One region of the Bacillus infantis NRRL B-14911 genome, then DNA from elsewhere that is predicted to be linked to it. Evidence: riboswitches for the same ligand, from Rfam matches in the RefSeq annotation. Region 1 holds a riboswitch; each other region holds the start of a gene.
The links. A riboswitch is a leader RNA that binds a small molecule or an ion and turns the genes downstream of it on or off. The one in region 1 is predicted to bind S-adenosylmethionine.

Region 1 (4,615 bases):
AACTTGATCTGGAAGAAATCTTTCAGCTGGGCCATACTGGAGGATTGGCTTTTATATAAAAGATTATGCGCCTTTGCGACAAGATCATTTAAATAAAAAGTCACTTCTTCGTCTGGAAAGAAAGTCCGGGAGAATGAAAGATTCTGTGCTGCTTTCTGATACAGCCTGTCAAACCGGGCCAAATCAGTTCCTGCGGCTTTTCGTCTTTTCATCCTGGCGAGCAGCTCCTCGAGCTCCTGCCAGTTTTCCCGATGCTGCTTGATGAACTGTTTACTATTCAATCTAATCACCTGCCTGTAACCATAAAAGTTGTATCTCCATTATAAATCATAGGGAGAGTGAGATACAGGCAAAACTTCCAGGAAATGGGGTGCATCATGCAAACAGAAACAATTCTTATCAAAACACCTGAATTTGTATCGCTTCAATTCCAGCCTGCCGGACTTGGCAGCAGGGCCGGGGCCCTCATCATCGATCAGCTGATCCTTATGGTATTCAATCTGGCGAGCATTCTTTTATTTGCTTTTTATGCTTCCAGTGCCGCAGCATTCTTTCTTGATGATACTTTTCTTTCATGGCCGTTCGCCATTATGCTAATTTGCCTTTTTCTGGTCAACTGGGGATATTTTTTTGTATTGGAATATTTTTGGGCAGGAAGGACACTGGGGAAAAAGATCATGGGAATAAGGGTCATTCAGGATAACGGCCAGAGCATCACATTGCTCTCAAGCTTTATCCGAAATCTCCTCCGCATCATAGACTCCCTGCCGGTGTACTATCTGCTTGGCATTCTGATGGTATTTTTTCATTCCAGGCATAAACGGGTCGGCGATCTGGCTGCCGGGACAGTGGTCGTGCATGAACGGAAAAAGAAGAAGCCGGGTAAAATGACCGGGATTGAAAAAGAAATCCAGGAAAGAGGCCTGAAAAAGGAAGATATATATATGGACGAGTGGACTGTCAGGAAGATTGGCGCCGAGGAGTGGAAGCTTTTAAAGACCTATAGTGAGAGGCTGCTCCAGCTCCCTATAGGCAAAAGAGAAGAGCTCACAAAAAAACTTTCTTATTCACTCCTGCCAAAGCTCGATATCGATCCGGAACGAAAGTCATTCAGGCAGCTGGAAGACATCCTGCTGGTTCTTTATTTAATCGGGAAAGAGGAGTGGGAATTTGAGAATCAGATAAAATGAGCATATTTTCCTAATTAAAAAAATTATTAGAAAACTTTTCGTTAACTCGTTGACAAATCATATGGGTATGGTAGGATTAATTTCAATAAAATAAATCAGAGCAAACGCTCCTGATTATATCACTTATCTAGAGTGGCTGAGGGACTGGCCCATCGAAGCCCGGCAACCTGCTAAAAGCAAGGTGCCAATTCCAGCAAAATGTCCAGCATTTTGGGAGATAAGGTGCAAGTATGCGAAATGCGCCTTTTCCTGTTGGAAAAGGCGTTTTCTTTTTCCTCCTTGTCCCCATCCCAGCCATTCAAAAAGGAGGCGAGCCGATCTGAAGCATGCTGATTGGGAGGAAGTGGCCGCACATCTGCAAAGGATGCTGCAGTCTGTAAAGTTTGGAAGCATCACACTTGTGGTGCAGGATGGCAAGGTCATTCAAATTGAGAAGAATGAAAAGGTTCGCCTTCAATCTAATAAAGCGCGCTGACTAGACAAACTAGAGGCGGTCTTTTTCCCAAAAGCGGGAGGAAGGCTGCCTTTTTTCTTGTTAAAAATCAGTCAAAAAACAGAAGGCACCATGAAAGGAGCACTGAAATGAGCACCACCGTAACATACACCAGCTGGGAACCGCCATCATTCCCTGAAAACGATGGATTCAAAGGAGCACAAAAAGTGCTGGAATGGGCCTATAGCCATTACAGCCCGCAAGATATCAGCTACGCCTCAAGCTTCGGGGCTGAGGCGATTGTACTGATTGATCTTATCACAGGGATAAAGCCTGATGCCCATATTATTTTCCTGGATACCGGGCTCCATTTTCCGGAAACCTATGAGGTCATTGAAAGGGTGCAGGAGCGTTTTCCGGAGCTGAATATTGAAAGGAAGCTTCCTTCCCTTTCTTTGGATGACCAGCGGGAAGCCTATGGACCGGCACTGTGGAAAAGAGAGCCGGACCGCTGCTGCAGCATCCGGAAGATCATTCCGCTCCAGGAAGCCATGAAAGACAAAATCGCCTGGATTTCCGGGCTGAGGAGGGATCAGTCTGCATCCAGGGCTGGGGCGCAATTTTTAAACAAGGACAGCAAATTTCAAAATGTAAAAATCTGCCCTCTTATTCACTGGACTTGGGAGGAAGTTTGGGAGCATATCCGTAAAAAAGATCTCCCATATAATAACCTCCATGACAATGGGTATCCAAGCATTGGATGCTTTCCCTGTACAAGGGCTGCAGGAGTTGGCGGGGACAGCAGGGCAGGCAGGTGGGCTGGGACCGGCAAGACGGAATGCGGCCTGCATTCCGGGTGAAAGGGGGGCATGACCATGCTTGCAGCAATAGCAATGACCATTGGACTATTCTTTGCCATGAATATAGGAGCAAGCGGGGCAGCTGCCTCGATGGGGATTGCATACGGATCAGGATCCATCAAAAGCCGAAAGACTGCTCTCCTGCTGTGCGGAGCCGCCGTATTCCTTGGCGCCTGGCTCGGAGGGGGCGAGGTTGTCAAAACGATGGGAAGCGGGATTGTGCCGAAAAGCACTTTCACCGTGAGCATAGCCCTGATTGTCCTTGCCTCTGCAGCACTGTCGCTTTTCCTGGCCAATATTTTCGGAATTCCGCTGTCGACCAGTGAGGTGACAGTCGGATCAGTTGTAGGGGCAGGGATTGCTTATCAATCTTTATTTGCTTCCAAGCTCTTGTGGATCATTTCTTTTTGGCTGATTACGCCGCTGGCCGCTTTTATCATTGCTGTCATTGCAGCGAAGCTGATCAGGATACTCCGCTCAACCAAGAAGACCAAAAAGCCGGGCACCATCCGCTTCCTTGGCTTCCTGGTCACACTCATGGGATTGTTTGAAGCCTTTTCGGCCGGCATGAATAATGTTGCCAATGCGGTTGGCCCCCTTGTTGGTGCTGACATCCTCCCGCCAGAGGCAGGGATTTTCTGGGGCGGTATATTCGTCGCCGCAGGCGCTGTTTTTCTCGGCAGTAAAGTGCTGGAGACAAACGGAAAGAAAATCACTGATATCCGGCTCGAAGAAGGATGCATCATTTCTGGTACCGGGGCAGGCATTGTCACTGCTGCATCCTTATTCGGGATTCCCGTCCCCTTGACCCAGATCACGACAAGCTCCATCATCGGAATCGGCTTTGCCGGCCAGGGGCGCTCTGTTTTCCAGAAAGAAATTGTCATCAGGCTCCTCGGTGTATGGCTTGTGTCGCCAGTACTGTCGATGGTACTGAGCTATACCTTGATCCAAATCATCATTAAGCATGACTTTTACCCGATTGTTGCCATGGCTGGAGTCCTTATTTCTGTATTCGGTGTCCGTTTCCTGATGGGAAGGCAGAATACGGCCCTGCCGGAAAATGAAACTTATAAACTAGCAAGGAAAGGCTGATGAAAATGTCACTACCTATGCCTCATGGAGGCAAACTCATAGAAGCATTCAATCCGGATTATCCGATCCAGAACACGAATCAGGAGATAGAGATAGACTCAGTTGCATTAAGTGACCTGGAGCTGATCGCCTGTGGACTTTTCAGCCCGCTGACAGGTTTTCTGGGAAAGGAGGACTACGAATCTGTGGTTGAAAGTATGCGCCTTGCAGATGGTACAGTATGGCCGATACCGGTCACGCTGCCGATCATTCCGGATATAGCAGCTGACCTTCATAAAGGTGATATCTGCAGGCTGAATCATAAGGGAGAAACCTACGGGATCCTTGAACTTTCCGAGCTTTACCAGCCAGATCTGGAAAAAGAGGCACTTTCAGTCTACCGGACCTCTGACCGGGCACATCCAGGAGTTAATAAGCTTTTTGAAAGAGGCCGCACCTATGCTGCAGGAAAAATTACACTGATTAAGCGTCCTGATAAAGGAGATTTCACAGATGTCTGGCTGACACCGAAGGAGACGCGGTCCTTATTTGCTGAAAAAGGCTGGAACACGGTTGTCGGCTTCCAGACGCGGAACCCGGTGCACCGGGCCCATGAATATATCCAGAAAGCTGCCCTTGAAACAGTCGATGGCCTTTTCCTTAACCCGCTCGTCGGGGATACGAAGGAGGATGATATACCGGCAGATGTCCGCCTGAAAAGCTACCGGGTGCTGCTGGAGCATTATTATCCTGAAACCCGTGTCCAGCTCGCAGTCTATCCAGCAGCCATGAGGTACGCGGGGCCGAGGGAAGCTATTTTTCACAGCATCGCCAGAAAGAACTTCGGATGCACCCATTTCATCGTAGGGCGCGATCATGCCGGAGTAGGCAATTATTACGGAACCTATGATGCCCAGCATATATTCAGGGAGTTTACCGAAGAAGAGCTGGGGATCAAGCCTTTATTTTTCGAGCACAGCTTCTATTGCAATGTGTGTGAAGGCATGGCTTCCGACAAGACCTGCCCGCATACAGCGGATGACCGGGTAATCCTTTCA
Region 2 (4,615 bases), 1.4 Mb from region 1:
GATGAACGGGATGGACCTGAATACATTGACAAACGCCGCTATAATTTTATTGATGAGTGCATTTTGCCAGATGTTCCCCCTGGAAGTAAGGAAAAGCAGCAGGCCGAGCACAATCCCCAATACGAATGTAACCAGTACAGAAATGCCAGTCATATAAAGCGTTTCATTCGTTGCTTCCCACATCTTATCCCAGTTAACATTTGGGAAAAATTCATTAAGCATTCGAAATCACCTCCACGCCAACCTGCTGTGCATGGATATATTCAATCGCTTTGGCAATTTCGTCAGCCTGCCCATCTAGATGGATGAACAATGTTCCATAAGAGCCGTTTTGAGTCTGCGAGATTTTCCCTTGAAGGATATTAACTGTCAACTCAAAGGAACGGATCAGATTCGTGATGAGCGGCTGTTCAGCCGATTCCCCGACGAAGGACAGCTGTACGACTTTTCCATGCGGATACAATCCAAGCAAGGCCTCTGCAGTCTCTTTTGTTTCCTCAGGTTCTGTGACCTGCTGGACGAATCTCTTTGTGATCTGCTCGCGCGGATTTTTAAACACTTCCAGGACAGGGCCGATTTCCACGGCCTTTCCGCCTTCCATGACAGCTACCCGATGGCAGATCTTCCTGATTACATGCATTTCATGAGTAATAAGTACAATGGTCAGTCCCAGGCGGCTGTTGATGTCCACTAGCAGATCCAGAATGGAATCCGTTGTCTGCGGGTCAAGCGCCGAGGTTGCCTCATCGCACAGAAGCACCTTCGGGTTATTCGCAAGCGCCCTGGCAATCCCGACGCGTTGCTTCTGCCCGCCGCTCAGCTGGGAAGGGTAAGCATCCTCACGGCCGTCAAGGCCGACAAGGTTGATGAGCTCATTTACTCTTTTTTCTCTTTCCTGGCGCGCAACCCCCGCAATTTCCAGCGGGAATGCAATATTGTCTCTTACGGTCCTTGACCAGAGAAGGTTAAAGTGCTGGAAGATCATGCTGATTTCCTGGCGCGCTTTGCGCAGCTCCGCACCCCTGATTTTTGAGATCTCCCTGCCGGCTACCGTAACCGTTCCCTCTGAGGGAAGCTCAAGCCCGTTCAGCATCCGGATCAAGGTGCTTTTCCCTGCACCGCTGTAGCCGATCACTCCGAAGATTTCACCTTCCTTGATTTCAAGGTTGACATCATCAACTGCTTTGACCGGGCCTTTTTTTGACGAATATATCTTTTTAACATCTTTTATTGAAATCAATTGCCGTATTCACCTCTTTTATATCCAATTAGACAAATGGCTTTACAGAGATATATCATCCTGCCAATCCCCATAAGAGTAGTTTCCTGAAACCAGGGCAAGATTATTCCATGGCTTCAAGACAGGAGACTTTTCTGTAAAAATAAAAATGCCTTTCTGCATGTGAGCAGAAAGGCATGATGGAAAAACCTTTCTCTCATCTGCCAAAGCTAAAAGCTTTGTGTGAATTGGCACCATTTCAATAAACATTGACGGTTGCCGGGCTTCATCGGGCACATCCCTCCACCTCTCTTGATAAGAGCTATCATATATGAAGTTCATTTTCATTCATTAGCCATTTTTGAATTACGAGTGCTATCGTATCATGGATGAAAAAGGGTGTCAACAACAAAGTTTAATTCTAAAAATTACCGGCTGAATCCTGAAGTTCACACCTTCCCTGCCAGTGAATGGCTTCCGGTTGCGGCTTCAATTGCCTGCTCCAGGTCCTCGATGAGATCTTCGGCATTTTCTATGCCAACAGAAATGCGGATTAGATCCTCCGGCACCCCTGCTGACTTCAGGCCTTCTGAATCAAGCTGCTGGTGAGTGGTGCTGGCAGGATGGATGATGAGGCTTTTTGCATCGCCGACATTGGCTACATGCGCCCACAGTTCCAGGCTGTTGATCAGCTTGGCACCGGCCTCCCTGCCTCCCTCAATTCCAAATACAGCCACAGCTCCGGCTCCTTTAGGCAAATACTTATCAGCAAGTGCCTTATCAGGATGGCCTTCATCCCCCGGATAAAGCACCCAGGTCACAGCAGGGTGATTCTTTAGATACTCTGTCACTTTCTTTGTATTGCTGATATGCTCCTTCATCCTCACATGCAGTGTTTCAAGACCGAGAGTGAACTGGAATGCGTTCTGCGGGCTAAGTGCTGGCCCCAGGTCCCTCAGCAGCTGGACTCTGGCTTTGACGATAAAAGCTGCCGCGCCGATTGCTTCACTGTACACCAGGTTATTGTAGCTTGGGTCCGGATTGGTGAAGCCAGGGAATTTGACTGAATTCCAGTCAAAACGACCTGCGTCTACTATGACGCCCCCCATTGTCGTCCCATTTCCCAGCAGCCATTTTGTCGCTGAGTGGATTACGATGTCTGCCCCAAAATCAATCGGCCTGCAGAGATATGGAGTGGCAAAGGTATTATCAACTATCAGCGGAATACCTGCTTCATGGGCAATTTCCGCCACTTTCTCAATATCGAGGACCTTTAAGCTTGGATTGCCGATTGTTTCAGCGAATACAGCTTTTGTTTTTTCATTGATGGCCTCCCTGAAATTTTCCGGGTCATCGGGATTGACCAGCTTTACATTGATTCCGTATTTAGGAAGAGTGACGGCAAATAAATTATATGTCCCTCCATAAAGATTTGAAGCTGCTACAATTTCATCTCCGGCCTGGGCAATGTTCAGGATGGCAAGAGTGATGGCAGCCTGGCCGCTTGCAACAGCAAGTGCCCCTACGCCGCCTTCAAGCAGTGAGACCCTTTCCTCAAATACAGTAACTGTCGGATTATGGATTCTTGTATAGATATAGCCCGGCTCCTTTAAGCCGAACAGATTGGCGGCGTGCTCTGTATTCTGGAACTGATAAGCATTATTCTGATAGATCGGCACTGCCCTTGCCCCTGTTGCAGGGTCAGGCTGCAGTCCTCCATGTACACCAAGTGTTTCAAATCGATAGTTCTTTTGCTTCTCTGCCATTGTTATCTCTCCTTCGGGTTATCAGATATTTTCATTATGCCGGATCACTGCTGGTAACAATAAAAGCCCCTCTGCAGAAGAGGGGCTTTTTCGCTCAACTTATCTGCCAGAGATCATGCTCTGCTGGAATTAGCACCGTTCTATTGCCGGTTGCCGGGTTTCATCGGGCCAGTCCCTCCACCTCTCTTGATAAGAAATATGAAATTTTTAGCGTGCTTGAAGTTAAAATGATAGTATCATAACCAGCAAAAAAGAGTCAACTGATTTTTTAGAAAGTTCAGTTTTATATTTCTATGAATGTTCGACAAATAGAAAGGCTTATGACAATTTCCCGAGAAATATCCGCTTATCATACAATCTTTGCTGTATTTGTTCTTCCAGAAGGCTCTGAAAGCCTTCTGAATACGACAAAAAAGTATGTAGAGCCTATTAAATATAAGACTGCAGTTATGGTGAAGACAATAGAATATCCCCAATAGTCTCCGTATTTGATGACAAGGCCTGTAGAGACAGGGCCCATCACTGCCCAGCCCAGATTGAACACCATCTGATTCACCGAGCTGGCCAGGCCTCTTTTGGAATCATCCACCTTCGACATCATCAAAGACATCTGGATCGGATTTCCCGCATTCATTAAAGCCTGCCTGAATAGAAAGCCAATGGCGGCCAGCCATAAATTCTCTGTGTAAGCAGTCAGTAGAAGGAAAGGCAGGGAGGAAAGCTGCAGGAAAACGACTGCCTTTACCTCCCCGATCCTCCTTACCACCTGGGGACCAATGATCATGGCCGCTGCCGTAGCTGCCTGACCGAGGGAAATAATCAGCCCGATTGCAGAATTCGACGCATGGAAACGGTCTGCAAAATATAGATTCAGGTAAGGTATGACAAGCCCTGCCCCAAATCCGATAAACAGCTGTGCTGCAGCGAACAGGATGATGATCTTGAAACCATCATCCTTCAGAGAAAACCGTTTGCTTCCTTTAGCTCCGCCGATTTGCGGGATTTTATCGCTCCGGTTTTCCTGAAAGCGGAGTATCGGAAATATTCCCGCCAGATAGATGGCTCCTCCCAGCAGTAAAGTAAACCGTATGCTCGCCAGCTCCGAGAAATAAAAAGCAAACAAGTCAGTCAGCAGTCCGCCGCTTAAGTTGCCGATGACATTGGCTCCTGTCATAACAGCGAAATGGATGCTGAACAAATGAACCCTCTGCTCTGGCTTGGAATTCTCTGTCAGCCAGGGAATGGAGGATACCTGAATGAAGGCCGTCCCCAGCCCTGTGCCAAAGGCAAACACGATAAGCAGGCTCTGCATGTCAACCATGCTCCTGGCAAGCAGAATCACACCGGTTGCAGCAGCCCCGAACTGCATAGCCTTCTTCCGGCCGATCCTGTCGCTCATAATGCCTGCGGGGATCAGCACAAGGGCTGTCGCCAATGCAGTCATCGCTATGATCTGGCCATTCACCTGCTCTGAATAGCCAAGCTCCCGTATATAAAAATTATAAATGACCATAAAAATGCCCATTCCGATCTGCGTGAAAATATTGGCTGCAAAAGCCCGGCGTATATTACTGTTATACCCGCGGATCTGTTCAGCCCATTCCTGATAAAAAGCCATTTTATATGCCCC
Region 3 (4,615 bases), 940 kb from region 1:
TTTCCCCTGGATTGAGAAGACATTGAGGAATTTCAACCAGGCCAGCCTTCCCGCCGAATAAAATAGCTATTTCCTTTTCCGGATCAAGGTCCACACCATATTCCCTTTTGTAAAATTCAGCTGCTGCAGCTTTCAGGCTGTGCTGACCGCGAAAAGGGGAATATTTATGATTAAGGGGATTTTCGGCTGCTTCCTGAAGTTTCCTGACGATATGCGGCGGTGTGGGCCTGTCAGGGTTTCCCTGGCCAAGATTGATGACATCATGCCCCTGCCCGGCATACCTGGCTGCTTTTTGCACCAATGTTGCAAAGAACTGCTTTGGCAGACTTTGCAACAGTTCAGATTGAGGAAATATTTTCATCACATAGTCACCTGCTTTACATGTGGATTAAATTTTTATTTGAAAAACCAATGACAAAGATATAACGTAAAAGGCAGGAAGTAAAGAAATATTCTGCAATTTTATCATTTTATCCTTTGCATACGGAGGTTTACCCTATGAAAATATCCTGCATCCAAATGGACATCTCCTTTGGCAGCCCTGAGAAAAATTACGAAAAAGCTGAAACGCTGATCGAGCGCGCAAGCAAAGACAATCCCGATATCATCGTGCTGCCTGAGCTGTGGACAACGGGCTATGATTTAACCCGACTGGAAGAAATCGGGGACAGGCACGCAGAATCAAGCATCCGGTTTTTGCAGACTATGGCCCATAAGCATCATGCTGCCTTCATTGGAGGAAGCGTCGCAAATAAAACAGAGGATGGTGTTTTCAACACCCTGCTTGCAGTCAGCAGCACAGGTGAACTCCTGCACCAATACAGCAAGCTGCACCTTTTTCAACTGATGGATGAACATCTCCACCTGTCACCCGGGAGCGGGGATGCTTCTTTCAATCTGAATGGCCATCCCATGGCCGGCTTTATCTGCTACGATATCCGTTTTCCTGAATGGATCCGCAAGCATGCACTTGAAGGAGCAGAAGCCATTTTCGTCGTGGCTGAATGGCCCCTGCCCCGCCTCGCCCATTGGCGCGCGCTGCTGATTGCAAGAGCCATTGAAAATCAATGCTATGTGGTTGCCTGCAACAGGGCCGGATCTGATCCGGCCAATCAATTTGCCGGCCACTCCATCATCATCAATCCATGGGGCGAAGTCGTTGCAGAGGCTTCAGAGCACGAAGAAATCCTTTCAGCAGATCTCGACCTCAGGCTTGTAGAGGAAGTGAGGGCACGCATCCCAGTTTTTACGGACCGCAAACCTGAATTCTATTAGAATTTTTTAAATTTTTATTGACAGAAAACATATGCCGCTGTTACTATTTTTTCAAATGGCTGGCGGCAGCCGTTTATACAAACTTATATTCTCTTATCAAGAGCAGGCAGAGGGACTTGGCCCGATGATGCCCAGCAACCGACCGTAATTCCATCGTGAGATGGGGCGCAATCCTTGCGCCGGAGAATTCCTCCATAAGGCACGGTGCTAATTCCAGCAGAAAGCTTGGCTTTCTGGCAGATAAGAGGTGCGAAGCTCAATACTTCAAGCCTCTTTCAGCATGAGAAAGAGGCTTTTTTATGTCCTGATGGATAAATAAAGCCTCCAAATTCAGGAGGGAAAAATGATGACACTCGTAAAAAATAAATATGCTCCGCTGACAGAAAAAACAGCCGCGGAACTCGCTGTAAGCCTTGGCCAGTTTCCCGGAAATGCATCTTTAGCCACGGAAGAAATAGGCGACGGAAATCTTAACCTTGTCTTTAGGATCAAGGAAAACGGGACAGGAAAAAGCCTGATTATCAAGCAGGCTCTCCCTTTTGCCAAGGTAGTAGGCGAAAGCTGGCCGCTGACCTTGAAAAGGGCTGCTATTGAAGCAGAAGCGCTTAAACTTTTTAAAAAGCTTGCTCCGGATTTTGTGCCGGAAGTTTTCTACAATGATGAAGAGCTCGCGGTGACTGTGATGGAAGATCTTTCACACCTGGAGATCAGCCGTACAGGGCTGATCTCTGGAAAAGAATATCCGCTGCTTTCCGGCCATCTTGGAAACTACCTGGCAAGAACTTTGTTCTATACCTCGGACTACGGCCTTCTTCAGGCTGATAAGAAAAAGCTTGCCAAAGATTTTTACAACCCGGAGCTGTGCAAAATTACGGAAGACCTGATATTTGCAGATCCTTATTTCAATAGCCCGACCAATGATTTTGAAGAAGAGCTGAAAGGCGATGCAGAAGCCTTATGGGCTGATTCAGTATTGAAACTCGAGGCAGCGCGCCTCAGGAAAATTTTCTTAAATGAAGCGGAGGCGCTGCTTCACGGTGATTTGCATACAGGAAGCATCTTTGCTTCCGATGCGGAGACAAAAGTCATCGACCCGGAATTTGCTTTCTACGGCCCTGCAGGTTTTGATATCGGACAGGTGATTGCCAATCTGTTATTCCAGTCTATCGCCAATCCTGAGAAAACGAGACTTATAGATCATCATATTGAAACATTCTGGGGAACTTTCTCAGATGATTTCTCTCTTTTATGGCAGAAGGATAATAAAGATCCTTTTGCTGGAACAGAAGGTTTTCTATCCGCTGTGCTTCAGAAATATTGGGAAGATGCGGTTGGTTTTGCAGGCTGTGAGCTGATAAGAAGGACAATCGGACTGGCCCATGTTGCTGACCTTGACGGGATAGAAGACAAAAAGGCGCGCCTGGCTGCCAAGAGAGCTGCACTGGCTGCAGGGAGAAACCTGATCCTTCAGCGCAGGGAAATCGCAGATGCAAAGGATTTATGCAGGATTGTCAGCCTTGTTTCGGCAGGGTGAAAACAAGGTATTCCGCAGGTTCAGAAAAACCCAGTTTTTCTGCAAGCTTCTTACTTGCCAGATTGGCCGCGCTGCAATCCCAGCGCGGCTGCAGATTTTTTCCCAGGGCAGTTTTAATGAATCTCGCAGCAAGCATGGCTCCCAGCCCCTTTCCCCTGGCACTTTCTGCTATATGGATATCCATTTCGGCAAATTCATTGCTCCTGAATATAGAAACACATTCACCGGCTGCCTGCTCTCCCATCAGCACCCTGATGCCGAATCCGGATCTCAGAAAATGCTCAATGGATCCCCAGTATGTGCTGAAATAATCCATTCGGAACTCAGGATATTCACCTGCTGACTCCCTATCCAGCGGAAAAAAGGAGACTTCGCTGCTTTTGGTAGACAGTTTAGGAACCGGCGAAAAATTTTGAAAGGAATGGCGGTGATGCTTATTGAGCCTCTCTCCAAACTGGCCGGATATGAATTGATCCAGTTCGGCAGAGCCGGAAAAAAGTGTGAACCGCCTCCCATTTTTCTCTGCTTCATCCAATTTTCCTGCCAGCAGGTCAAATGACCCTTCTCCCGCTCGTCCCGCGGCATAGTGGATGCCGCTGGTGAGGGATATCAGCAGACTTCCTTGCCTCTCCTGTACCTCACCTGGTATAAGGCCATCAAGAACAGCCGAAGCAAAGACTGGGACAAAATCAGTTCCAGGTATATGCTCATACATATAGGCCATATCAAGCTACTCCGGCTTAGCCCACATTTCACGGGGGTTCAACTCATAAACGCTGTTTTCCCTGTACATGAAATGATTGACGATAAATTCTCTCCTGATCGTCGCATAGTCTTCATGGAATTTCTTTATATACTCATTAAGCTCTTTTTCAGGATATTTCTTTCCCATTTTCAGACCTGAAGCAATATGCTCAAAGATAAACAGCTTTTTCTTGCGCTGTGCCGGTATATTCTTGAGCTTCCCTTCTTTTGTGATGAAATTTTCGATAACCTTTTGTTTCTCATTATGCATTTCCAGCATTTCTTCCATCTCTCCTTCCTTTTTATCAAACAGGTTAATGAGAACCTCTGCCTGCTGTTTGATAACCGATTCATTCAAGTAATAATAGATGGTGTTTTTATCACGGCGCTGATAGATGCTATTAATAGCTTTTAGCTTGTTTAAATGATGGGTGATCGTCGGGGGAGTAAGGCCCAATTTGCCTGCAATTGCCTGGCCATGCAGAGGCCCATTCGATAATAGTGCTATAATCCGTATTCTGGCAGGGTCGCCCATCGTTTTATGAAATGCCACCAGTCTGTCTAACTGCATGAGATCAGCCTCCAAATTTGATGTATGTCTAATTAGATTTATATCAAATTAGAATACAGCAGTCAATTCTTTTGCAAAAAAAATGCATCATTCTGCTGAATGATACAAATTTGAACAATCGGTATTTCTTTTTTGCTATAAAGTAAAAATGCCGCCTGGATCCTGGTACCCGCCCCGCTTTATGGGGAGATCGATATGAAAAACGGTTCCTTCCCCCATTTTGCTTTCCACTTCAATATTACCTTCATGCTCTTCAATTATTTTATATGTGACCATTAAGCCCAGCCCGGTCCCCCGTTCTTTCGTTGTATAAAACGGCTCTCCCAGCTTTCGCAATTTTTCCGGCGGAATGCCGGATCCCTCATCCCTTATGGAAATCCGGATGCTCCCTGTCCTGTTTTTTTGAATGCAAATGGTAATGATTCCGCCCTTTGGCATCACTTCAATCGCATTCTTAATAATATTTATGAACACTTTCTTCAATTGGTTCG

Region 2: linked by a shared signal. The riboswitch ahead of N288_RS19640 (methionine ABC transporter ATP-binding protein) and the one ahead of N288_RS24725 (YezD family protein) in region 1 are both predicted to bind S-adenosylmethionine.
Region 3: linked by a shared signal. The riboswitch ahead of mtnK (S-methyl-5-thioribose kinase) and the one ahead of N288_RS24725 (YezD family protein) in region 1 are both predicted to bind S-adenosylmethionine.

Annotation. Positions count from the first base shown of each region.
Region 1 is NC_022524.1:2,465,948-2,470,562, reverse strand. Features, by position in the region: gene N288_RS12350 (stage II sporulation protein M) at 1-281, opposite strand, end outside; gene N288_RS12345 (RDD family protein) at 378-1,190, shown strand; SAM riboswitch class I at 1,311-1,414, shown strand; gene N288_RS24725 (YezD family protein) at 1,534-1,665, shown strand; gene N288_RS12335 (phosphoadenylyl-sulfate reductase) at 1,773-2,483, shown strand; gene N288_RS12330 (inorganic phosphate transporter) at 2,499-3,578, shown strand; gene sat (sulfate adenylyltransferase) at 3,584-4,615, shown strand, end outside.
Region 2 is NC_022524.1:3,878,974-3,883,588, forward strand. Features, by position in the region: gene N288_RS19635 (methionine ABC transporter permease) at 1-222, opposite strand, end outside; gene N288_RS19640 (methionine ABC transporter ATP-binding protein) at 215-1,240, opposite strand; SAM riboswitch class I at 1,434-1,541, opposite strand; gene N288_RS19650 (O-acetylhomoserine aminocarboxypropyltransferase/cysteine synthase family protein) at 1,669-2,985, opposite strand; SAM riboswitch class I at 3,082-3,181, opposite strand; gene N288_RS19655 (MFS transporter) at 3,335-4,603, opposite strand.
Region 3 is NC_022524.1:1,529,119-1,533,733, reverse strand. Features, by position in the region: gene N288_RS07810 (pyridoxal phosphate-dependent aminotransferase) at 1-361, opposite strand, end outside; gene N288_RS07805 (carbon-nitrogen family hydrolase) at 499-1,275, shown strand; SAM riboswitch class I at 1,366-1,522, shown strand; gene mtnK (S-methyl-5-thioribose kinase) at 1,619-2,809, shown strand; gene N288_RS07795 (GNAT family N-acetyltransferase) at 2,787-3,533, opposite strand; gene N288_RS07790 (DUF2087 domain-containing protein) at 3,540-4,124, opposite strand; gene N288_RS07785 (PAS domain-containing sensor histidine kinase) at 4,260-4,615, opposite strand, start outside.